Regions from separate parts of the Halomonas sp. DP5Y7-2 genome, predicted to be linked through region 1. Evidence: predicted binding sites of a transcription regulator. Region 1 holds the regulator's gene; each other region holds the start of a gene.

What was found. Region 1 encodes sigma-54, which starts transcription at its own class of promoters, with help from an activator protein. Its sites were predicted from a motif close to TGGCACNNNNNTTGCTNT; they were not measured.
Region 2: a site for sigma-54 is predicted at 3,705-3,722, ahead of KUW18_RS05870 (P-II family nitrogen regulator). Genes of this name have one in related genera too.
Region 3: a site for sigma-54 is predicted at 1,931-1,948, ahead of speB (agmatinase). Genes of this name have one in related genera too.
Region 4: a site for sigma-54 is predicted at 2,893-2,910, ahead of KUW18_RS08785 (sugar phosphorylase). Genes of this name have one in related genera too.

What each region holds. Positions count from the first base shown of each region.
Region 1 covers NZ_JAHVHY010000006.1:116,491-122,283, forward strand. The annotation lists gene KUW18_RS12680 (hypothetical protein) at 1-171, opposite strand, end outside; gene KUW18_RS12685 (HPr family phosphocarrier protein) at 235-504, opposite strand; gene rapZ (RNase adapter RapZ) at 507-1,388, opposite strand; gene ptsN (PTS IIA-like nitrogen regulatory protein PtsN) at 1,606-2,088, opposite strand; gene hpf (ribosome hibernation-promoting factor, HPF/YfiA family) at 2,095-2,403, opposite strand; gene KUW18_RS12705 (RNA polymerase factor sigma-54) at 2,584-3,996, opposite strand; gene lptB (LPS export ABC transporter ATP-binding protein) at 4,189-4,914, opposite strand; gene lptA (lipopolysaccharide transport periplasmic protein LptA) at 4,914-5,444, opposite strand; gene lptC (LPS export ABC transporter periplasmic protein LptC) at 5,489-5,793, opposite strand, start outside.
Region 2 covers NZ_JAHVHY010000003.1:504,237-510,029, forward strand. The annotation lists gene KUW18_RS05845 (ferredoxin--NADP reductase) at 1-103, shown strand, start outside; gene KUW18_RS05850 (SDR family oxidoreductase) at 212-847, opposite strand; gene KUW18_RS05855 (DUF3820 family protein) at 987-1,202, shown strand; gene glnK (P-II family nitrogen regulator) at 1,477-1,815, opposite strand; gene KUW18_RS05865 (ammonium transporter) at 2,006-3,256, opposite strand; gene KUW18_RS05870 (P-II family nitrogen regulator) at 3,304-3,642, opposite strand; gene KUW18_RS19720 (accessory factor UbiK family protein) at 4,042-4,416, shown strand; gene KUW18_RS05880 (YifB family Mg chelatase-like AAA ATPase) at 4,558-5,793, shown strand, end outside.
Region 3 covers NZ_JAHVHY010000009.1:128,369-134,161, forward strand. The annotation lists gene KUW18_RS17595 (YjiH family protein) at 1-818, opposite strand, end outside; gene speB (agmatinase) at 912-1,862, opposite strand; gene KUW18_RS17605 (sigma-54 interaction domain-containing protein) at 2,099-3,637, shown strand; gene KUW18_RS17610 (DUF805 domain-containing protein) at 3,667-4,179, opposite strand; gene KUW18_RS17615 (YfcC family protein) at 4,775-5,793, shown strand, end outside.
Region 4 covers NZ_JAHVHY010000004.1:451,055-456,847, forward strand. The annotation lists gene dsbG (thiol:disulfide interchange protein DsbG) at 1-829, opposite strand, end outside; gene KUW18_RS08785 (sugar phosphorylase) at 1,026-2,816, opposite strand; gene nrdR (transcriptional regulator NrdR) at 3,010-3,495, shown strand; gene ribD (bifunctional diaminohydroxyphosphoribosylaminopyrimidine deaminase/5-amino-6-(5-phosphoribosylamino)uracil reductase RibD) at 3,492-4,664, shown strand; gene ribBA (bifunctional 3,4-dihydroxy-2-butanone-4-phosphate synthase/GTP cyclohydrolase II) at 4,895-5,793, shown strand, end outside.

The sequences.
Region 1 (5,793 bases):
CAGGCGCTCCAGGCGACGGGCTACGTAGCGAAAGTTGTGTCCCGGGTAGCGGCGAATGCCCAGGCGGTAGCGCCAGCGATCGCTCGCCTTGGGTGTGAAGGTCTTGATAAAGGCATCCTGGTCCGGGTCGTAGTGGACCTCGGTGTACTTGCCAGTCTGGATAAGCTGCATGATGTCCTTTGAAGCGAGGCGAAATCGGAGGGTAGGGCAGGGTCAGCGTAGTGGCCGAGGGCCTTAGGCGTCTTCGTCGAAGCGTGCGACGAACAAGGCCTCAAGGGCGTCGAGCACCGCATCGGCGTCGGGACCTTCTGCTTCCAGGGTCAGCACGGTGCCGCAGGGGGCTGCCAGCATCAGCAGGGACATGATGTTGGCGGCATCCCCACAGCGCTGACCGTGGTGCACGGTCACGGAGGCGTCGAACGCCTGACAGCAGGTGACCAGGCGAGTGGCCGCCCGAGCGTGCAGCCCGCGGCGGTTGGTAAGGGTCAGTTCGCGTCTGGCCACGCTCATTGTGCCCCGCTGTCCAGACGACGTTGCTGGCCAAGCTCGCGGTGGCGCAGGCGTATTCTCGGGTGGTCATCGACCAGCGCCGCGGCGATGCTCTCGGCCAGATAGACCGAGCGATGCTGACCCCCGGTGCAGCCTACGGCCACCGTCAGATAACTGCGCTGGCTGGCCTGATAGCGTGGCAGCCAGTTGCGCACCCAGGTCAGGATGTCGCGCTTCATGTCGGCGACGTCTTGATAGTGCTCAAGGAAGGTGATCACGCTTTGATCGCAGCCGTTGGCATCCCGCAGCGATGGTTCCCAGTAGGGGTTAGGCAGGCAGCGTGCATCGAACACGATGTCGGCGTCGGGGGGCACGCCACGCTTGAAGCCAAAGGACTCGATGGTCAGGCTCAGCTGGCCGCTGCGATGATCGGCCACCTGCTCGGCGATGCGTGAACGCAGCTCATGTACGGACAGGCGGGAGCTGTCGATGATCAGATCTGCCAGGTCGCGAATGCCAGACAACGCCTTCTGCTCGGACTCGATGGCCTCGGCCAGGGTCATGTCGGTATTGCGGGTCAGCGGGTGGCGGCGTCGAGTATGGGAGTAGCGTTCCAGCAGAATCCGCGCGTCGCTGGTGAGATAGACGACCTGACAGTCGATGGGACCTTGCTTCAGCCCCGTCAGCTGCGCGGGAAAACGCTCCAGCGCCTCGGGCAGATTGCGCGCATCGACACTGACGGCAATGCGCTGTGAATGTCCATTCTCCAGCTCTTCGACCAGTGACCCCAGCAGCGTCGCTGGCAAGTTGTCGATGGCATAGAAGCCCAGGTCTTCGAGAGCCTGAAGCGCCACGGACTTTCCCGAGCCAGAGCGACCACTGATGATCACGAGCTGCATGTCCTGTCTCCTTGGCAGGGGGCGATAAGAGGGCAGTTGGTGTCAACCGCGCGGTGACGGCCAGATCACGCTCGATCAGAGCGTACTATCTAGCTAGATGGTGATCAGCTAGATGGTAATCAGCTAGAGGTTAATCAGCGAGGCGCCATTCCTTCAAGGCGCCAGGCAAGGCGTGCGCCATCAAGACATAGGATCAAGGCGCTTTCGCTGCGTGCCGTCAGCTCGTGGCGTCGCCCGGGGCTTGCTGGCGAATCGCTTCCTGCAAGCGCTCGTGCAGCTCGCGCTGGGACGTCGCGTGGCGCAGACGATGTCGGGTATCGGCGTCATTCATGACCCCGGCCACCTGGCCCAGCAGGGCTAGGTGAGCATCATCCGCTTCTTCAGGCACCAGCAAGACAAATACCAGGTCCACCGGTTCGCCGTCGATGGCGTCGAAATCAATCGGCTCTGCCAGCTTGAGAAAGCCAGAGATAGGGGCCTTGCAGTGAGGGTTGCGAGCATGCGGAATGGCCACGCCATTGCCGATGCCGGTGCTACCCAGACGTTCGCGGCCGATCAGGCGACTGAAGACTTCCTGGCTATCCAGGCTTGGTGTGTTCTGCGCAATGAAGGTGCTGAAAAATTCCAGCACCCTCTTCTTGCTGCCCCCCGGGACGTCAAATAGCGTGCGCTCGGGGGGGAGAATGGCATCCAATGTCATGAGAGGTCAGCGAATTCCGGCGCCTTGGGCGCGGGCTTGGGATTTTTCCTTGTGCTTGACGAGCTGGCGGTCCAGCTTGTCGGCAAGGGCGTCGATGGCGGCGTACATGTCGCCGTCCTGGGCTTCTGCATGCAGGTCTGCACCGGCAGCGTGAAGCGTACAGGCAGCCTGTTGGCGCTCCTTCTCCACCGAGAGGGTGACCTGCACATTGGTGATGTTGTCGTAATGGCGCTCCACACGGGCGAGCTTCTCTTGTACGTAGTCACGCAGGGGATCGGTCAATTCGACGTGGTGGCCGGTAATGTTGACTTGCATGACAAGGCTCCTTGCTCTTGCGGGTGGTAGCTCGATTGTAACCCTTTTTCCGATCCTGCAAACCCCCCTGCTTCTACGCATTAAGACGCAGATGTCGTGCGATATTTCAAGCGCTTGCGCTTTTCATGCAACTGCGCTACGCACTCTGCTCGCCGCCTGTCTCGAGCCTTCTGACCGGGCTCAGCGCAGGCGCTTGCGCTCGCTCGAAGAGGGAATATTCATCGCTTCTCGATACTTGGCGACGGTGCGTCGGGCGACGTTGACACCGTCTTCGGCGAGCAGCTCCACCAATTTGCTGTCAGACAGCGGTTTGCGAGGCGGCTCCTGCTGGATCAGCGACTTGATCATGGCGCGTATGGCAGTGCTGGAATGGGCATCCCCATCCTGGCCCACCTGGCTGGAAAAGAAATACTTGAGCTCGAACACTCCCCGTGGCGTATGCACGAATTTCTGGGTCGTCACCCGTGAGATGGTCGATTCGTGCATCTCCACCTTGGCCGCAATGTCTGCCAACACCAGTGGTTTCATGGCGGCTTCACCCTGCTCGAGGAAGTCGAGCTGCCGCTCCATGATTTCGCGTCCGACCCTCAACAGGGTGTCGTTGCGGCTTGCCAGGCTCTTGATCAGCCAGCGCGCCTCCTGCAAGTGGTCCTTCAGAAACTGGTTGTCCTGGCTCTTGTCGGCCCGTCGGATCAACGCCGCATAGTCGGGTTGAATGCGCAGGCGTGGCATCGCCTCAGGGTTCAGCTCGACGCGCCAGCCTTCTTCGGTGTGGCGGACCACCAGATCGGGAATGACATAGTCGTTGTCGCTGTCGCCGTACTGGCTGCCAGGCCTAGGGTCGAGGCCACGGATCAGTTCGATGACATCGTCCAGCTGCTCTTCGGTCAGGCTCAGGCGGCGCTTCAGCAGACGGCGATCACCGCTGGCCAGCGCCTCGAGAAACTGGCGTACCAGTCTTCCCGCCTGGGGCAGAAGGGGGGTGTCACGGGGCAGGCTGTCCAGTTGCAGCTGCAGGCATTCGCGCAAATCTCGGGCAAATACACCGGTAGGTTCGAATTGCTGCAGCCTGGCCAGCACCGACGCCACGTCCTGCAGGGGCGGGGCAGCAGCGTCGTCATCGGCCAGGCCCTGGGCGATATCGTCAAGGTGTCCTACCAGGTAGCCATCGCCGTTGACCGCGTCAATCAGGCACTCTGCGATGCGCCTGTCATTATCATTGAGGTCCAGCAGGGCCAGCTGCCAGCTAAGGTGGCCATGCAGGGATTGCCCGCTGGCCTGGCGCTCGAAGTCAGGCGCCTCGGCGCTGCCGGCCGGGGCGGTGCCAAGGTCTTGATAGGTATCGGACCAGTCGCTGTCGACCGTTAGCTCGGAGGGGATCTCGTCGGCCCAGTCGTCGTCCTTGCTGTCCTTGACCTGCAGCTCGCCGAATTCATCCTCCAGCTCGAGCATCGGGTTGGCCTCGAGCGCCTGCTGGACTTCCTGGCGCAGGTCCAGCGTGGAAAGCTGGAGCAGGCCAATTGCCTGTTGCAGCTGAGGGGTCATGGTCAGCTGGGTGCCGATCTTCAGCTGCAGTGACGCCTTGAGGGCCATGATGTGACTTCCGTTCGTGGAGCTGAAAAGCCTTACCCTAACGGCGGGTCAGGTACCATGCAAGCTTCTTGCCAACTTGTGGGCAGGGGGTGGCGCGCAGGGCTTGCAGTGCCCCGCATGCGTGTCAGTGCAAGGTCGAGCGGGCGCCATGAAGACCCTGCCAACATAGCGGCCCGGCAGCGCCCATGGTGGTTAAAGGCGAAAGTTTTCGCCGAGATAGACTTCCTTGACGCGCTGGTTGGCAAGGATCGACTCGGCACTGCCTTCGGCGATGATCTGGCCGTCGCCGACAATGTAGGCGCGGTCACAGATGTCCAGCGTCTCGCGCACGTTGTGGTCGGTGATCAAGACGCCGATGTCACGAGCCTTGAGCTGGCGAATGATCGACTTGATCTCGCCAACGGAGATCGGATCCACCCCGGCAAAGGGTTCGTCGAGCAGAATGAAGGCGGGTTCTGTGGCCAGGGCTCGGGCGATCTCGACCCGACGTCTTTCCCCGCCGGACAGGCTCATGCCCGGGTTGTCGCGAATGTGGCTGACATGGAAGTCTTCGAGCAGTTGCTCAAGGCGCGCCTGGCGACCTTCCCGGTCGAGGTCCTTGCGGGTCTCGAGGATCGCCATGATGTTGTCGGCTACGGACAGCTTGCGGAAGATGGAGGCTTCCTGTGGCAGGTAGCCAATACCCGCCAGTGCCCGCTGGTGCATGGCCGCGCGGCTCAGGTCGTCATCGTCGATGCTGATGGTGCCAGCATCCGCCCTGACCAGTCCGACGATCATGTAGAAGGAGGTGGTCTTGCCTGCGCCGTTGGGGCCCAATAGGCCCACGATGCTGCCCTGTTCGATGGACAGGCTGATGTCCTGGACGACGCGGCGCTTCTTGTAGCTCTTGGCCAGATGGCGAGCGTGGAGAGTCTTCATCAGTTTCCTTGGCTTTCCGGCTCGAGGGTCATGCGAATGCGCTGCTGGCCGTCGACACCCTGTGCGCTGGAGCGAGCCTGGACGACGCGGCGATCCAGAAAGTACTCCAGGTAGGCGCCGTCGAAGGTGTCATTGGCCTTGTGCAATTCCGCCTGGTCGATGAGTTCCATGCGGCGCTCGGCAACATGGTAGACCACCTTCTTGCCCCAGCCCTTGACCACCGGCTCTTCCGGCGAAGGCTGCTGCTCCAGATAGGCACGGGAGCCAGTCGCCGTGGCGCGGGATAGCTGACCCTGGTCGTTGCGCTGAATTTCCACACGCTCACCGGTCAGCAGCATGCTGCCCTGCTGAATACGCACATCGCCGGTATATACCGCTGTGCCTGCGCGGTCATCCAGGTCCAGTTGGTCGGCCTCTACCTGAATGGGGGCGCTGCGGTCGCTTTCCAGCGCCAGGGTGACGGTGCTGGTGGCGACGCTCGTCAGGCCCAGGGCCAGGGCGAGCAGTAGCGCGGGACGGGGACGCATCATGGAAGTGACTCCTTGTTAGGGCTCGGGCTGAGTGTGGCTCTGGCTTATTGAGGCTCTGGCGGATGATAGCCGGTGACATTGTCGGTCAGACGGGCGGTATTGTCATGGATCCAGGCATCGAAGCGCTCGCCTCGCATTTCCTGGGGGGGCTGGCGCAATACCGCAGGCGTCTCACTCCAGGCGTGGCCTGAATCGCTGTCATAGACCAGTACCTCGGTATCCAGCTGCCAGCGCTCGGCAGGGGCCTCAAGGTGGGCATCTCCGGTCAGTGTCAGAGGGTTGCCGTCCGGGCCAAGTTCGCCGTCGGTGGCAGTGGCGATCCACAGGCGGCCACTGTCATCGACAAGCT
Region 2 (5,793 bases), on a different contig from region 1:
GGATGACACCAGCGCATTGCTCGACGAGCTCGGCTTCAATATTTCCCCGCGCATGGGCGAGCCTGGCGACTACGTCATCGAGCGTGCCTTCGTGGAGAAGTAAGGCACCTCGACAGGACGCCGTAAACGACGACGCCGATGGCCACTTGCCATCGGCGTCGTCGTTGGAGCTGGCGGATTGAATTGCCTGGACTGGCCGGTGTGGCGGTGGTCAGTCGCCGAGCGCCTCGGCGATCTCGCGTTCGCCGTCCAGCAGCACCGTCTCGTGGTTACGAATCTTTGTTTGCCCCAATAGATGGACCAGGGCGAGGGCCACGTTGGCTCGGGATATCTGGTTGTTGCCCCCGGTCTCGTCCAGTGACGTGGCCACCCGGCCGGTGGCGTCGTCGTCGGTGAGCCGGCCTGGCTTGACGATGACATGGTCCACCTTGCTGCTGCGCAGATAGGCATCGGCGGCGAACTTGGCGGCCATGTAGGGCCTGAGCTTCTCCGGCGCTTGCAGCGGCTGCTCGGCTCGCATGGCGCTGACCATCAGCATGCGGTCCAGCCCCAGGCGGCTGGCCTCGTCCGCCACCCGTGTAGCGGCGTAGAGGTCGATCAACAGTGTCTTGTCGGGCCCGGTGTTCGGACCTGAGCCGGCGGTGAACAGCACCTGATCGCAACCATCGAAGGCGGCGGCGAAGTCGTCCTCCAGGTCGGCGACGACCGTCTCGATCCCCTGTTGCTCGAACCAGTCGCGCTGCTCGGCGCGTCGGACCATGGCGCGAATCGGATGTCCCTGGCGGTGGGCGATGGCGCAGACCTGGCGGCCGATCTGGCCGTTGGCACCTATCACGAGTGTGGTCATGTCGTCCTCCTTGTCGATACCTGGGAAAGACCATGGCGTCGAAGGGGAAGACTTTCAATGGGGAGCGAATCGATGGCGACGCCGCCTGCAGGCCGGTACCCTGTGCGTCTTCCCCTTACCCACCCGCTCAGGAGCAGCGATGAATCCTCAGGACCTGGAACGCCTGGTTACCTTGCCGATGCCTTTCGGCAAGCATCAGGGCACCTTGATCGCCGATCTGCCCGGGCCCTACCTGGCGTGGTTTGCTCGGGTCGGGTTTCCCCCCGGAGAGATTGGACGTCTGCTGGCGTTGATGCACGAGATCGACCACAACGGCCTGAGCGACCTGCTGGAGCCGTTGCGACGCCGGGGGTAAGCGGTAGCGAGCGGTATCGGGAGGGAATCCCCAGGAAGCCGTCGCAATGACGGCGTCCCTGCCGGTCTAGTCAGACCGCGTCCTTGTCGGTCTCGCCCGTACGAATACGGATGACCTGCTCGAGGGGGGTGGCGTAAAGAAAGCTGCCATCGCCCTTTGGCGACCACCCGCCACCCTTCAAGGTTCGCTTAGACGGCGTCCTTGTCGGTCTCGCCCGTATGAATACGGATGACCTGCTCCAGGGGAGTGGCGTAAAGAAAGCTGCCATCGCCGGTCAGACCGCGTCCTTGTCGGTTTCTCCGGTACGAATGCGGATGACCTGCTCGAGGGGGGTAACGAAGATCTTGCCATCGCCAATCTTGCCGGTGTTGGCGACCTGTACGATGGCTTCGATGACCTGCTCCGTCATGCTGTCATCCACCGCGACTTCGAGCTTCACCTTGGGCAGAAAATCCACCACGTACTCCGCGCCTCGATACAGTTCGGTGTGGCCCTTCTGTCGTCCAAAGCCTTTGACCTCTGTCACCGTAATGCCCTGAACGCCGATCTCGGAGAGCGACTCGCGCACGTCGTCGAGCTTGAAAGGCTTGATAATCGCGGTCACCAGTTTCATGGCGGTTTCCTCATCCTGTCCGTGTAGGGGCGGCGTGCGGCATGTCCGTCGCTAACCCGTGGGCGGCGCGCCGTTGCGCCTGACCTGACTAGTGTGACAAAGCATACCCCTGGCAACCAGCAATAAAAAAGGCCCCCGAAGGGGCCAGGTGGAGCACGCCAGCTCACTGGAGTCGCGGGTAAGCTCAGGCTTACTTCTTGGCGACGTTAAACTCGGGGTAGGCTTCGAGGCCGCATTCGGCAAGGTCGACGCCTTCGTATTCTTCTTCTTCGCTGACACGGACACCCATGATCGCCTTGATGATCAGCCAGACGACCAGGCTGGCGGTGAAGACCCAGGCGAAGATGCCGGCAATACCGAGCAGCTGGGCACCGAAAGTGGCGTCGGCGTTGTTCAGCGGTACCGCCAGGACGCCCCAGATACCTGCAACACCGTGGGCAGAGATGGCACCGACCGGATCATCAAGGCGCAGCTTGTCGAGCACCACGATGGCGACCACAACCAGGATGCCGCCTACTGCGCCGATCAGGGTGGCGCCCAGGGCGCTGGAGGACAGCGGGTCGGCAGTGATGGAGACCAGGCCGGCGATGGCACCGTTCAATGCCATGGTGAGGTCCGCCTTGCGGAACCAGATCTTGGCCAGGATCAGTGCTGCAATGACGCCGCCTGCGGCAGCCGCATTGGTGTTGACCAGTACCTGGGCCATGTTGTTGGCAGAAGCGACGTCGGAAACCTTGAGCTCGGAGCCGCCGTTGAAGCCGAACCAGCCCAGCCAGAGGACGAAGGTACCCAGTGTGGCCAGCGGCATGTTGGCGCCAGGAATCGCGTAGATCGCGCCGTTCTTGCCGTACTTGCCCTTACGCGGGCCGAGGACCAGCACACCCGCCAGGGCGGCAGCGGCACCCGCCATGTGAACAATGCCGGAACCTGCATAATCGGAGAAGCCTGCTTCAGACAACCAGCCGCCGCCCCAGGTCCAGTAGCCAGACACTGGATAGATGAAGGCCGTCATGACCACAGCGAAGGCCAGGAAGGCCCACAGTTTCATGCGCTCGGCAACGGCACCGGAGACGATGGACATGGCGGTGGCCACGAACACGACCTGGAAGAAGAAGTCGGCGCGAGCAGAGTAGTAGGGGGCATCTTCGCCACCGGCCAGCACGGCATCGACGCTGTTCTCAGTGCCGATCAGAAAGCCCAGATTGGGAATGATGCCGCCACCGTCGGACGAATACATCAGGTAGTAACCCACCAGCAGATACATGGTGCAGGCCACGGCGAACAGCACGATATTCTTGGTCAGAATTTCGGCGGTATTCTTGGCCCGGACCAGCCCGGCCTCGAGCATGGCGAAACCGGCTGCCATCCACATGACCAGGGCGCCGCAGATGAGGAAGTAGAAGGTATCCAGCGCGTAGCTGAGTTCACTGATATCAACCATGAGAGTGTCTCGCTATTTATTATCGGGAGTCAGGGCAGGGGCGGACATCAGACCGCGTCCGAACCGCGTTCGCCGGTGCGAATGCGGATGACATCTTCCAGCGGCGTGACGAAAACCTTGCCGTCACCGATCTTGCCGCTGTTGGCCGCGTTGCAGATCGCTTCCAGCACGCTGTCCAGGCGAGCTTCGTCGACGGCCACCTCGACCTTGACCTTGGGCAGAAAGTCCACGACATATTCCGCGCCGCGGTAGAGCTCTGTGTGGCCCTTCTGACGGCCAAATCCCTTGACCTCTGTCACGGTGATGCCCTGGACGCCGTTGTCGGCCAGCGCTTCACGAACGTCGTCCAGCTTGAAAGGCTTGATGATGGCGGTGATCAGTTTCATGGCATGGCTCCCTACGTGCATGGGTGGCGGCTTGTTTCCGCTCGGTGCATGGATACGTTGTCATAGCGGGAAATGTGCCACTTTATTCCTAATATCTTTTATTACATGAACTTGGAGTTAATTGAGGGCGTGTTGGATATGCGGGAGGCTGCATAGCGGGGGTAAATTGCGGCACTGCATCAATGACGATGCACTACTTTGGTGCTTGGCGCTGAGGCGCGTGCGCCATCAGTGAGCGCGCGACGTTCCGTCATGACGGCGGGAAGGACCGTCGTCGTTAGCCCACCTGGCCCGCCAGCGTTGTAGCCAACGTAGGCAGCCAAGAGACATGCGTTGGGCGTCAGGCTTGCGTATGCTGTCGGCAATAGAGTCGCCGTTTTGATGCACAAGGAGAGCCCCATGATCAGTCAGGATCGCATCAGCCGTTTAGCCCAGCAGATTGGAGAGCGTCTGCAGGGCGCTTCTCAGGCCCCGGAAGACATCCAGAAGGGCGTGCAACAGGTAGTGCGTGGCGCCTTCGACCGCCTGGAGCTGGTCTCGCGTGAAGATTTCGACATCCTGATGGATGTATTGCAGCGTACCCGCTCACGCGTCGAGGCCCTCGAGAAACAGGTCGCAGCTCTGGAGAGCCTGGTCGATGAGCGCGCAGCGGCGGGTCAGACAGGTGCCGATGCAACGCCCGCGGTCAGCGAGGAGGCTGCCGAAATCCCCGTACCCCCTGCGACCCAAGGACAGGACGGCGCGGCCAAGGGCGGTGAAACGCCATCGGCGTGATCTCTACCAGAGCACTTGGCTAATGTAGCGGGCCGGCATAGGGATATGCCGGCCCGGCTGTTTCTGGCGTGCGCAGGCGGCGAGGGGCCGATGATCGTGGTCTACTGACAGCCATAACGTCAGCCGTCAGGCAGGGAGCCCATGACGCTTGCCATCATCACGACCCGTGCCGGGGTGGGGCTGGATGCTCCAGAAGTTCAGGTCGAGGCGCACCTGGCCAACGGCTTACCCGGAATGACCTTGGTGGGACTGCCGGAAACCGCCGTCAGAGAGAGTCGCGAGCGGGTGCGCAGTGCCTTTGCGACCTGTGGTCTCGACTACCCCTTGCGTCGTATCACCCTGAATCTTGCCCCTGCCGATCTGCCCAAGGAAGGGGGACGCTTCGACCTGCCTATTGCGCTGGGACTGCTGGTGGCATCGGGGCAGTTGCCTGCGGCGGCGCTGGACGGCATCGAGTGTGCCGGAGAGCTGGCGCTGGATGGGCGGCTTCGTCCTGTCGCCGGCATGCTTCCCTTTGCCATGGCCACCCTTCGGGCTGGGCGGCGATTGATCCTGCCTGCCGCCAATGCCCAGGAGGCTGCGCTGGTCAGCGGCCTTGAGGTGCTTCCCGCCGACCACCTATTGGATGTCATCGCCCACTTGAGTGGACGGGTGCCGCTACAGACGTGTACTGCGGCAGCATCGTCGATGCCGGTTGAGGCAGCCTTGGATCTCTGTGATGTGCGCGGACAGTATCAAGCGCGTCGCGCCCTGGAGGTAGCGGCGGCTGGCGGTCACAACCTGCTGTTCGCCGGTCCGCCAGGTACCGGCAAGACATTGCTGGCCAGTCGCCTGCCCGGCATCCTGCCGCCCCTTGAAGATCATGAGGCCCTGGAAGTGGCGGCCATTCGCTCCGTCTGTGCGCTGCCATTGTCAGAAGGCTTTGGCTGTCGTCCCTTTCGCTCTCCCCACCACACTGCCAGCGCGGTGTCCCTGGTGGGGGGCGGGTCGAGGCCGCGTCCCGGCGAGATTTCCCTGGCCCACTGCGGCGTGCTGTTTCTCGATGAATTGCCTGAGTTCAGCCGGCAGGTGCTGGAAGTGCTCAGGGAGCCACTGGAGAGTGGAGAGATTCACATCACCCGAGCCAGTCACGAGCGTCGTTTTCCGGCTCGGTTCCAGCTGGTGGCTGCCATGAACCCCTGCCCCTGCGGCCACCTGGGGGATCCACGCCAGGACTGCAGCTGCACGGCGTCACAGATTCAGCGTTACCAGTCGCGGCTGTCTGGCCCGCTGCTGGACCGCATCGACCTGCAGGTCGAAGTGCCGGGACTGCCGGTTGAAGAGTTGACCTCTCAGCAGCCTGGCGAAAGCACCGCCATGGTGCGGGCGCGGGTGATG
Region 3 (5,793 bases), on a different contig from region 1:
AGCGGCGGCAGGCGAGGGATGATGACTGCGGCCACCAGACCTGCCACGACCACGGTCAGGTAGAAGGAAATGAACAGGTGATTGATGCCGATGAAGCTGGTCACCAGCAGCGCAAAGGCGATGGAGACGATGGAGAAGTTGGTGGCGATGGCAGAGGCTTCGCGAGCGTTGTAGTAGCCCTGCTCATACTGCTGAGTGGTGATCAGCACGCCTACGGTGCCGGAGCCCATCCAGGACGCCGTGGCATCGATGGCGCTGCGGCCGGGCAGGCCAAAGATCTTGCGGAACGGAGTGCGCACCATGGAGCCAATGAACTCCATGAAACCGAAGTCGACCAGGAAAGGCAGCAGGATGGCGGCGAAGAAGAAGAAGGTCAGCAGCACCGGCGCAAGGTCGTTGAGCATCACTCCGCCAGTGAAGGAGGCGGTGATCATCTCGGGCCCGACCTGGAAGTAGGTCATCAAGGCAAAAAGGGCGCCCAGCGCGCGCATGACGACCCACAGCGGCGCGATGTCGAACAGCTCTTTCAGGGCACCTTGGCTAGCCCAGCCGGGCTTGGTCAGCTTGACCAGCAGCGTCAGCACCAGCGATAGCGTGAGTACCACCGTGGCAATGGCCGGCAGCGCATCGCCAAGCGTGGCCTTGAGCCAGTCGGCGGCCAAGCCCATGCCGATATTGATGGTGTCGCCTACGGAGAAAGGTACCAGGAACAGCAGGATGCCGATCACAGACGGGATCAGGAACTTGAGCAGACCGTGGGTGCTTAGCTTGCCCCCTTCGGTGGTGATCTTGTCGGCAGAGTGCAGATGGGAAGACATGGGAGGGTCACTCTTTGATGTTGTAGTGTTCGGCGCTCCTTAAGGAGCGCCTCATAGGGACGAACCAGGGCCTCTCCCTGGCCCTGTCAACCGTCAGTCACGGCGCTTGACGCCGGGCAGCACGCACAGCATTTCATACAGCAGGGTGGCCCCCATCAGCGCGGTGTTGCCGCTGGGGTCGTAGGGCGGGGAGACCTCCACCAGATCACCACCCACAATGTTGAGCCCCTTGGCGCCGCGCACGATTTCCAGGCCCTGGGCCGAAGTCAGACCGCCCATTTCGACGGTGCCGGTGCCCGGTGCGACGGAGGGGTCGAGGCCGTCGATGTCGAACGAGATGTAGACCGGGCCATCGCCCATCTGCTCGCGAACCTCCGCCATCAGGGGCTCCAGCGACTTGTGCCAGCACTGCTCGGCCTGCACTACGCGGAAGCCCTGCTGGCGGCACCAGTCGAAGTCCTCGGCGGCATAGCCGGTGCCACGCAGGCCGATCTGCACCACACGGTTGGCGTCCAGCAGGCCTTCTTCCTGAGCCCGGCGGAACGGACAGCCGTGGGCGACTTCTTCACCGAACATGTGCTCGTTGACGTCAGCGTGGGCATCGATGTGGATCAGGCCAACGGGGCCGTGCTTCTTGGCGATGGCGCGCAGGATCGGCCAGGTCAGCGTGTGATCGCCGCCCAGGGTGAGCGGCACACAGTCATGGGCCAGTACCTGGTCATAGAAACCGGAGATGATGTCCAGGTTCTTCGGCAGGTTGAAGGTGTTGATCGGCACGTCGCCGATATCTGCCACCTGCAGGCTGTCGAAGGGCGCGGCCCCCGTTGCCATGTTGTAGGGACGCAGCATGCGCGACTCGTCGCGAATCTGGCGCGGCCCCAGGCGAGTGCCGGGACGGTTGGACGTACCGATGTCCATGGGAATGCCGATGAAGGCTGCATCGAGCCCCTGGGCGCTATCCTGAGTAGGCAGGCGCATCATGGTGGCTGGACCGCCGAAGCGAGGCATTTCGTTGCCGCCGAGGGGTTGGTTGAAGTCGCTCACTGGAACTCCTGACATCGCTGATGAGGTCACCTTGGCCAGACGACTGGCCAGGCATGCATAGGTTTGTTTAAGCAGGAGGTGTGCCAGTTCTGCGATTGTTATACTAAAGGCGCAAAAAATGTGCACGAAGTTGCCGTACACGGAGCGATATCCGGGGCTCGTTGATTCACTATTGAATCAATGGCAGGGCTGGCCGTGATACACTTTTGCATCAATGATGCGTTTATGGATCGCCGATGACTGACGATGCGCTGATACTTAAGACGATTATCGACACGGCGCACGATCACTTCTTTATCGTCGCGCCCGATGGCCATATACGGGACGTCAGTCCCGGAGCGGCGGCGGTCTACGGCATGTCCTGTGAAGAGCTCTGTGCCACCAGCGTGCAGCGGCTCGAAGCGGAGGGCGTGTTGACGCCGTCGGTCAGTCTTGAAGTCATTCGCACGGGCAAACCCACCCAACTGGTGCAGCACACAGGCACCGGGCGGCGGGTGATTGCCCAGGCACATCCGGTGTTTCAAGGCGAGCGCCTTATCGCCGTGGTGAGTCGCTCCATGGACTTGACCGACCTGCAGCTGTTGCAGCAGGAGTACGCGCTGCTGCAGCGACGCTTCAGCGAGCACTTGAGACGCGGTCACGCGATCGAGTCGGAGAGTGGCCTCCAGGGTGGCTTGCAAGAACAGGAGCTGGGGCATCTCGAGGTCAAGAGTCAGCTCATGGGCGAGGTGGCGCTCTTGCTCAAGCGTGTGGCCCCTACCGACGCTACCGTGCTGATGTTAGGAGAGTCAGGGGTCGGCAAGACGGCGTTCGCTCGCCAGCTTCATCGCTGGAGTTCACGCAAGGAAGGGCCGTTCATCGACGTCAACTGCGCCGCCATCCCTGAGAGCCTGTTCGAGTCCGAGATGTTTGGCTACTGCCAGGGCGCCTTTTCCGGAGCGGCCCCCGGTGGCCGCAAGGGGCTGATCGAGCAGGCTGAGGGCGGCACGCTGTTTCTCGACGAGATTGGTGAGCTGCCGCTATCGGTGCAGACCAAGCTGCTCAAGACCATCCAGGACGGCAGCATCACGCGACTAGGGGACCGGGCGCCCCGGCGCGTCGATTTTCGTCTGGTCGTCGCCACCAATCAGGATCTCTCGGCGCGGGTCGAGGAGGGACTGTTTCGACTGGATCTCTACTATCGGCTGAATGTCATTCCCGTCACCCTGCCGCCCCTGCGCGAGCGGCGAGAGGATATTCCGGGCCTTGTCGAACGTCAGCTTGCGCGGCTCAACCGGCGCTACGGGCGAGACAAGATGCTGGCACGGGACGTCTGGCAGGCCCTGATGGGGTGGGAGTGGCCCGGCAATGTGCGCGAACTGGAGAACGTCATGGAGCGGGCTTGGCTCGCCAGTGACGATGTGATTCAAGCACGCGAAGTGCTGCCCAGCAGGCAGGTGCCCGCGGCGGCCGCGCCGGAAGCATCGGGCCAGGTGACGTCCCCGACATTCTTCCCCTCCGCGGTTGCTGCTGGCGCGGCCACGGAGGAGATCGGGCGTGCCTCCGACGACAGCAGGAGCGTGACGGGCTCGAGGAATACGGCGGAGGAGCTCTGGGCGTCGCCAGGCAGGGGCGACGGGGAGGGTCTGAAAGAGACGCTTGCCCGGGTCGAGCGAGAGATTCTGGCGGACTGCTGCCGAACGCTGTCCAGCACTTACGCCATTGCCGAGCGCCTGGGGATCAGCCAGCCGAGCGTGGTGCGCAAGCTCCGCCAGCATGGGCTCAGAATCGGCTGAGCGGTGCGTGGTCGGCGATGGTACCGCCGTCAGAACAGGAAAAAGCAGCTGACCCAGATGCCTACGGTAAGCAGCGACTTGACCGCCATCACCCCTTGATGCCCCCGCTCGCGCTCACCATGCTCATTGATGGTCGTTTCGCCGGGCTGCATGACCAGGACCACCGTCAGCAGGAGATTGGCTCCTGGGAACAGCAGCATGACGCTGCAGTGGCCGCGCTGGCCCACATCATGCAGGCGGCGAACACCGTGCAGCACCAGGGGATATACGCTGACCAGTAGCCAGCCTGCCCCCACCAGCAGTCCCCCTGCAGAGACGCTGTCGTGGAGGTCGGGAGCGGTGATGATCAAGGCCCATAGACCTGCGTAGTAGCAAGAGAGGGCCAGGATGGCGTTGAGGCAGAAGTCAGCCCGACTTTCGCGTCCGCTGATGCTGTCGAACCAGTAGCCGGGCAGGCCCGGACGTGGGTCCAAGGGGTGGCGGGGCACGTTGGTACAAGACGCCACATCATCTTGAAGAGTGGAAGCAGTAGGTCGTTGCATCGGCGGATCGTCCTGAGGTTCCTGTACGAATGTCCTGGGCGAGTTTCCTGTCTGTAGTGCCTATGCGCCGACAATGCGCAAGGGCGGAACGAACGTATGAGACTTGCTGCCATGTGCTGATGTGAATCCTACCGAGTTTCGCACTGTGACCAGATAGTCGATGGCGCAAGTTCTAGTACGATCCGCGTAAATCGTGCTGGTTCATAAGGATGATTCGGATCACCCCTGCGTAATTGTTAGGTGCTTGACGGAGAGTTGTGCAAGGGTGTCAGGCGCGTTCTGCGTTTTTTCTTTGTGTATTTGCTAGTTAGAGCAGTTTTTGTAGGCGTTATGCGCCTCAATCAGAGTAGTTTGGCAAAGGCTATGCTGCGACGTTACGCCACCCCCTAGGATGATGGTCTGAAGCTTGGACGTCCGTTCCTCGCACTTCGCCTTTACATCGCACCCGGGCGATGATCTTGACCCTCTATTTATCATGATAAATACTGTGGGGCATTGCCAGGCCGCAGCCCCGCGGCCTGCCTGCTTTTGCTCCTGGTCTGCAGCCTCCACTGCGGCCGTCACCCCTTCTGTCCCACATAACAAGGACAACCTGATGAGTGTTCGTGATCAAGCGCTTGCCGAGCGCAAGAAATGGTACAGAACAGTGCCTGACCCGATGGTGCTGATCTTCTTGATTCTTCTGGCAACCTTCGCGCTGACCTATATCATTCCCGCCGGTGAGTTCGAGCGAGTGATGCAGGATGGGCGTACCCGGGTCGTGCCCGACTCATTTCACTACCTCACTGACGTGGCCGCGATTTCGCCATTCGATATCTTTGTCGCGATTCCCAAAGGCCTTAACGCGGCCTCGCTATATCTGTTCATCGTCTTCATCGCAGGAGGGCTCTTTCATATCCTCCAGCGCACTGGCGCGCTCGAGAACGCTATCGGTGTAGCGGTCAATCGCGTCGGTATCGAGCGTCGCAATGTCATTATTACCGCCGGGACCTTTATCTATGGCTTTTTTGGGGTGGCCGTCGGCTTTGAAAACAACATTGCGCTGGTGCCCATCGCGGTGCTCATCGCCAGCGCCGTGGGCTGTTCCAGCCTGGTTGGCACCACCATGGCGGTGGGCGGTATCGGGGTCGGCTTTGCCCTGTCTCCGATCAATCCCTACACCGTCGGTGTCGCCCAGGGCATCGCCGAGCTGCCGACCTTCTCCGGTGCCTGGCTGCGGGCCTTGCTGGTGGTCACGTCACTGGCCTTGTTGTCCTGGTACATCTGCCGCTTTGTGACGCGGATGGAGTTTCGTGAACCCAACGATGCCAAGGCCATGAGCAAGTCCCTGGATGAGTATCGCCTGAGTGGTCGCGACAAGTGGACGCTGGTGGTGTTTGTCGGCGGCCTGGCGGCCATGCTGGTCGGTGTATTCACCCAGGGCTGGTACATCAACGAGATCGCCGGCATGTTCCTGCTGATTGCGATTGTGATCGGTATCGTCAATGGGCTGTCGGCCAATGAGATCGTCAAGCAGATGATGGAGGGCGCGTCGGGAGTCACCGCAGGAGCCCTGGTCATCGGCCTGGCAGCATCCATTCAGGTGATCCTCAAGGAGGCTCAGATCATTGACAC
Region 4 (5,793 bases), on a different contig from region 1:
CATGGCGATAGACCATGCCTGGGGTGGCCACCATGCCGAAGCCTCGGAACAGCTCATGATTGCTCTGTAGACGCTGTTCCAGGTCGCGGGGTAGCTGGCGCATCGGCGTAATTGGATCACCCCCTTCGTGAGCGGCCAGGGCGGCAGAGGGGTCGTCCGCGGCCAGCATGGTGACCGCCTGGCGTGGGCTCGCTGGATCCAGTATGCCCACCATGACGTGGCGTAGCTGGACCTCTCCGCTCTCCACGAAGGGGCGGGTCATCTGCCACAGGCGGGTGCAGTATGGGCAGTTGGGATCGGTGAAGACGTATACCGTGCGCGGCGCGTCCGGGTCGCCATCAGCGATCCAGGCGCTGTCAGCCAGGTCCTGCCACACCGCTTCATCCTGAGGTCCTTGCACCAGTCGCTCCAGCGGCTCTTCCGACAGGTTGTTGGCCTCACCGTCAATCAGGTTGCCGACAATGGCGTGCTCGCCATCGGCAGTCACGAAGATTGTCATGGGCTGGCCTCGGTGGCTGGCAGCGTAGCCCTCCAGGCCTCCAGGGGCATCAAATTCTCCATGCACTTCCAGGCCTTCTTTCTCGAGGGCCTCGATAGGCGCGGGGTAATCCTTGGCTTCGACGCTGGATAGCGGCAGCAGACCGAAGGCCACCGCAGCAAGGGTCATGAAGGATCGCGGGTAACGCGGGCGCGATGGGGCATCGGGGCGGCGGGGGGTGTCCTGACTCATCGGTGTTCGGGCTCGCATGTCGTTGTCGGAGGGGCGCGCAGAGGTGACCTGATCATCCCGGTGGTAGGGCGGCCAGTGCTGTGACACCAGCTGGGACAACAGGATGAGAGGTCAGTTCGGTGGCCGGCCCGGTTGGTGGGGTTACGGATAAAGGAAACGCTGAAGTCATCAGCCGAGCGGCGCCAGGCGCCCGCAGCGCAGGCGCCGGAGCCTTTGCGCTACAGGTGAGGCGATCGAGGGGCGCGCAACGCAGCGAATCGTTGGTGCAGGCAGTGATGCAGTGTTTCCTGAATGCTCAATCATGACGCACCAGCCATAGTGAGCGATAGGGCGCCAGGGTATCGCAATGGCGCCATTCGCCGCCCTCCAGCAGGTCCTCCCAGCCAGGACGTTCGAGTTCCGCCATGACCAGAGGTTGCGGGCGGTCGGTAACATTATGGATCGCCAGCAGGCGACGGCCGCTGGCAATCGGCCCACGCTGAATGGCCAGCAATTGTGGCGCGGTTGGCACCACCGTCTGAGCGGCGTCGGGGTGGAAGCAAGGCTCTCGGCGGCGCAGTTCAAGGCGACGCGTGAGGGCGACGAATACCTCACGGGTCGGCGTGTGCCGGCTGTCCAGCAGCATCCCCAGTTCCTGGCGCTGCCAGCGCTTGCGGTTGATGGAGCGCAGGCGCCCGCTGCGCTCGACGCCATCATGGTCATTCTGGGTAGCCGTCAGACAGTGAATGTAGACCCCGGGAATGCCCTTCAGGACCAGCATCAGGTGCTGACTCAACAAGAAGCGCTCGACCTGCCAGGGGTCGGGGCCTCGGCGGGTGCCGCTCATGGCATCGAACCAGGTGATGTTCAGTTCGTAGGGACTGTCACTGCCGTCGCTTTGGCGGCGCATGCTGACAAAGCCACCGAAGCGCTGCATCAAGCCAACCAGAGCATCGATTTCGTGTTGCTCGAGCCAGCCTTCCAGCGGTCGTACCCCGATGCCGTCGTGGCTGGCTGTGAAGTTGAGATAGCTGCAGCCCTCTGGAAGCTCGGGCAGCGTGTTGAGCCAGCGGGCGATGGTGCCGGCCTCACCGCTGGTCAGGGTATGCAGCAGCAGTGGGGGCAGCGGGAACTGATAGACCAGATGGGCTTCATCCGGTGGTGTGTGCTCACGCTCCAGGCCAAAGTAGCTGATGTTCTCGGCGTGAGGCACGTTGGTCTCGGTGATGATCAAGGTGCCGGGAGCCACATGATCGACGATGGCGCGCAGCAGACGCACCACGGCGTGGGTTTCGGGAAGGTGAATGCAACGGGTGCCGGGCCGTTTCCACAGGAAGGCGACGGCGTCCAGGCGCACGATCCGCGCGCCCTGCTGAAGATAGAACAGCAGTATGCCGATGAATTCGATCAGCACGTCGGGGTTGGCAAAGTTCAGGTCGATCTGGTCCTCCGAGAAGGTGGCCCACAGATGGCGTACCCCCCGACGGGTACTGACCGGTACCAGCAGTGGAGAACTGCGTGGCCGTACGACGTCGCTGAGATCCGTTTCCGGGTCCATCTCGATGAAGTAGTCGCGACCGGGCAGGTTGCCGCCCAGGTAGTCGGCAAACCACAGCGACTCCCTTGAGACATGATTCAAGACCAGATCCACCATCAGGTCGTGGCGGCTGGCCAGCCGCCTGATGTCTCGCCACTCGCCCAGGGCCGGGTCGACCTCGCGGTAGTGAATGACCGAGAAGCCATCGTCGCTGCTCCAGGGAAAGAAGGGCAGCACGTGCACCCCGCTGAACACGCCAGCCAGTCGGCTGTGAAGAAAGTCATCGAGCACGGCCAGGGGAGGTTTGGGCGACGTCTCCTGACCGCTGTCCGAGCGTGATTCGTGCTCATCGATCAGCGAATCACCGTACAGAATCAGCCATTGATCCTTTTCACTCCACAGTTCGTTTCTTGCACCATGACGGTGCGAAAGACGGGCGCCCTGCGCTTCGATCAGGCGCAGCAGGCGGCGCAGCACTTCCTCGCTACGTTCTCCATAAAGAGGTGTCAGCAAGGCTTTGGCATGCTGCTGGAAGCGGTCTGCGTCCATCGCTGTGAGTGGTGGGGCCATGGCGTCCTCCTTGGGCGGGCGAGGCGGGAGGTTGCGCCTGTGCCCGACGTCTTATTGGCAGGATAATGCACAACATCAAGCACAGGGCGTGCCAACTGGCATCGCGCAAAGGGCTTGGCGGACGGTTGCGCTGGGCGAAAAAGGCCGCAACCGTTACACTATGGCGACATTTTCTCCTGCCGGACTGCCCGCTATGCATTGCCCTTTCTGTGGCGCTCAAGAGACTCGTGTGACCGATTCCCGGCTGGTTGCCGAAGGCGACCAGGTGCGTCGACGTCGGCAGTGCGCGGGATGCGGGGAGCGCTTCACTACCTATGAGACCGCCGAACTGGTGATGCCGCGGATCGTCAAGGCCGATGGCTCCCGTGAGGTGTTTGACGAGAGCAAGCTGCGAGCGGGCATGCTGAGGGCTCTGGAAAAACGCCCGGTCAGTGCGGAATCCATCGAAGCGGCGGTGGAGCGCATACGCCAGAACCTGAGGGCCCGAGGGGAGCGTGAGGTCCAGGCGCGGGTCGTGGGTGAGGAAGTGATGAATGCGCTCAAGCGCCTGGACCAGGTGGCTTACATTCGCTTCGCCTCGGTGTATCGCAGATTTCAGGACATCGACGAGTTTCGTGCCGAGATTGACCGGTTGGCTCAGGAGCCGAGCTTCACCCCCGACAATGAGGAGCCGTCATGAGCCGCGACGATGCACCTCCGGCGTCAGCCCCTGGCCATGATGCCCACTGGATGGCGAGGGCGCTTCGCCTGGCTGAGCATGGCCGCTACACCAGCATGCCGAATCCGCGTGTCGGTTGCGTGCTGGTCAAGGACGGCGAGTGGCTGGCCGAGGGCTTTCATGAGCGTGCCGGTGAGCCCCATGCGGAAATCCATGCGCTGAACGGCGCCGGTGAGCGCTCCCGTGGTGCAACCGCCTATGTGACGCTGGAGCCATGCTCGCATCATGGTCGCACCGGCCCCTGCTGCGATGCCTTGATCAAGGCGGGCGTCGCCCGGGTCGTGGTGGCCATGCAGGACCCCAACCCACAGGTCGCTGGGCGTGGCATCCAGAGGCTGCGTGAGGCAGGTATCGAGGTGCTGGTCGGTTGTCTTGAGGACGATGCGCTGACCTTGAATGCGGGCTTCGTATCGCGCATGACCAAGGGGCGCCCGCGGGTGCGCCTGAAGCTGGCCATGAGCCTCGATGGGCGTACCGCCATGGCCTCCGGCGAGTCCCAGTGGATCACCGGCCCTGCGGCACGCCGCGATGTGCAGCGCCTGCGTGCCCAGAGCTGCGCGATTCTGACTGGCGTCGACTCCATCATCTTCGATAACTCGCGACTGACGGTGCGAGCCGAGCAACTGGGGCTCGATCAGGCTGACACCATTGCCCGTCGCCAGCCGCTGCGCGTGGTGGTCGATTCGCGTCTGCGCATGCCGTTGGCGGCTGCCTGTCTGAGCGAGCCCGGTCAGACCCTGGTGGTCTGCGTCGAAGGCGTCGAGTCTCCTCGCCGGGAAGCGCTGGAGCGCAGCGGGGCCCGAGTACTGGAAATGCCGGCCGGCGAGGACGGTCGCGTAGATCTGCCGACGCTGCTCGACTGGCTGGGGCGTGAAGAAGGATGCAACGAGCTGCTGGTCGAAACCGGTGCGACCCTTGCCGGTGCCATGATGGATGCCTGTCTGGTGGATGAGCTGCGCCTCTACATGGCGCCGACGCTGCTTGGACCCGAGGCCCGTGGACTGATGTCATTGAGCGGGATTGACCAGATGGCTCATCAGCGACCGCTCGAGATCATCGATATTCGCGCCTTGGGCCAGGACTGGCGAATTTTGGCTCGCCCCGCACTGCCTGCCTGCACAGGGCGCTGAGCTAACGCCCTGAAAATGACAGAGCCCTGATAACCTAGAGCCCTGATGACCTAGAGCCCTGATTATTCTAGCGCCCCGATACGGGGCGGGTGCAGGTGCCCGCGTGGATACGTGGTTATCCGCATACCCTCTCATTCGCCGCCACTGGCGCCCAGCCGCGTCCCACGGTACCCTGACGGCCGTTTCTGGCCGCCGTCGCCGTGTGGCCACTTCAGATCCAGGGAGCACACATGTCGCAGTCTTCCAGCGGGGGCCTGGCCCCTATTGCCGAACTCGTCGAGGATATCCGTCAAGGCCGCATGGTCATCTTGATGGATGATGAGGACCGGGAAAACGAAGGTGACATCATCATGGCGGCCGAGAAGGTAGAGGCCAGCCATATCAATTTCATGGCGGTTCACGCCCGCGGCCTGATTTGCATGCCGATGACCCGCGAGCGTTGCGAGCAGCTCAAGCTTCCGCTGATGGTGCAGGATAACGGTTCTGGTTACGGCACCAAGTTCACCCTGTCCATCGAGGCCGCCGAGGGCGTCAGCACCGGCATCTCTGCAGCGGATCGCGCACGCACCGTGCAGGCGGCCAGCGCTCGCAATGCGCGCCCCGAGGACATCGTTCAGCCGGGCCACATCTTTCCGCTGATGGCGGAGCCGGGTGGGGTGCTGCGGCGTGCCGGCCACACCGAGGCGGCCTGTGATCTGGCGGCGCTTGCCGGGTGTGACCCCAGCGGTGTGATCTGTGAAATCATGAACGAAGATGGCACCATGGCCCGCCGGCCGGAGCTCGAGCGCTTCGCCGAGACCCATGGCATCAAGATGGGCACCATCGCCGACCTGATCCACTACCGCATCCATAACGAGCAGACGGTGGAAGAGGTAGAGCGGTTGCCGGTCAGCACTGCCTATGGCGAGCTGACGGCCCACGTCTTTGCCGACCGCATCCACAAGGTGCACCATCTGGCGCTGGTCAAGGGACACCCGACACCGGATGGCGTGACCACGGTGCGCGTCCATCTGGCCAACGAGATGCGTGACCTGATGTGCCTGGTCAAGGGTGAAGAAGCATCCTGGCGTGCGCATCAGGCCCTGGAAGAGGTGGCGCGAGCCGAGCACGGCGTGTTTGTGCTACTCGA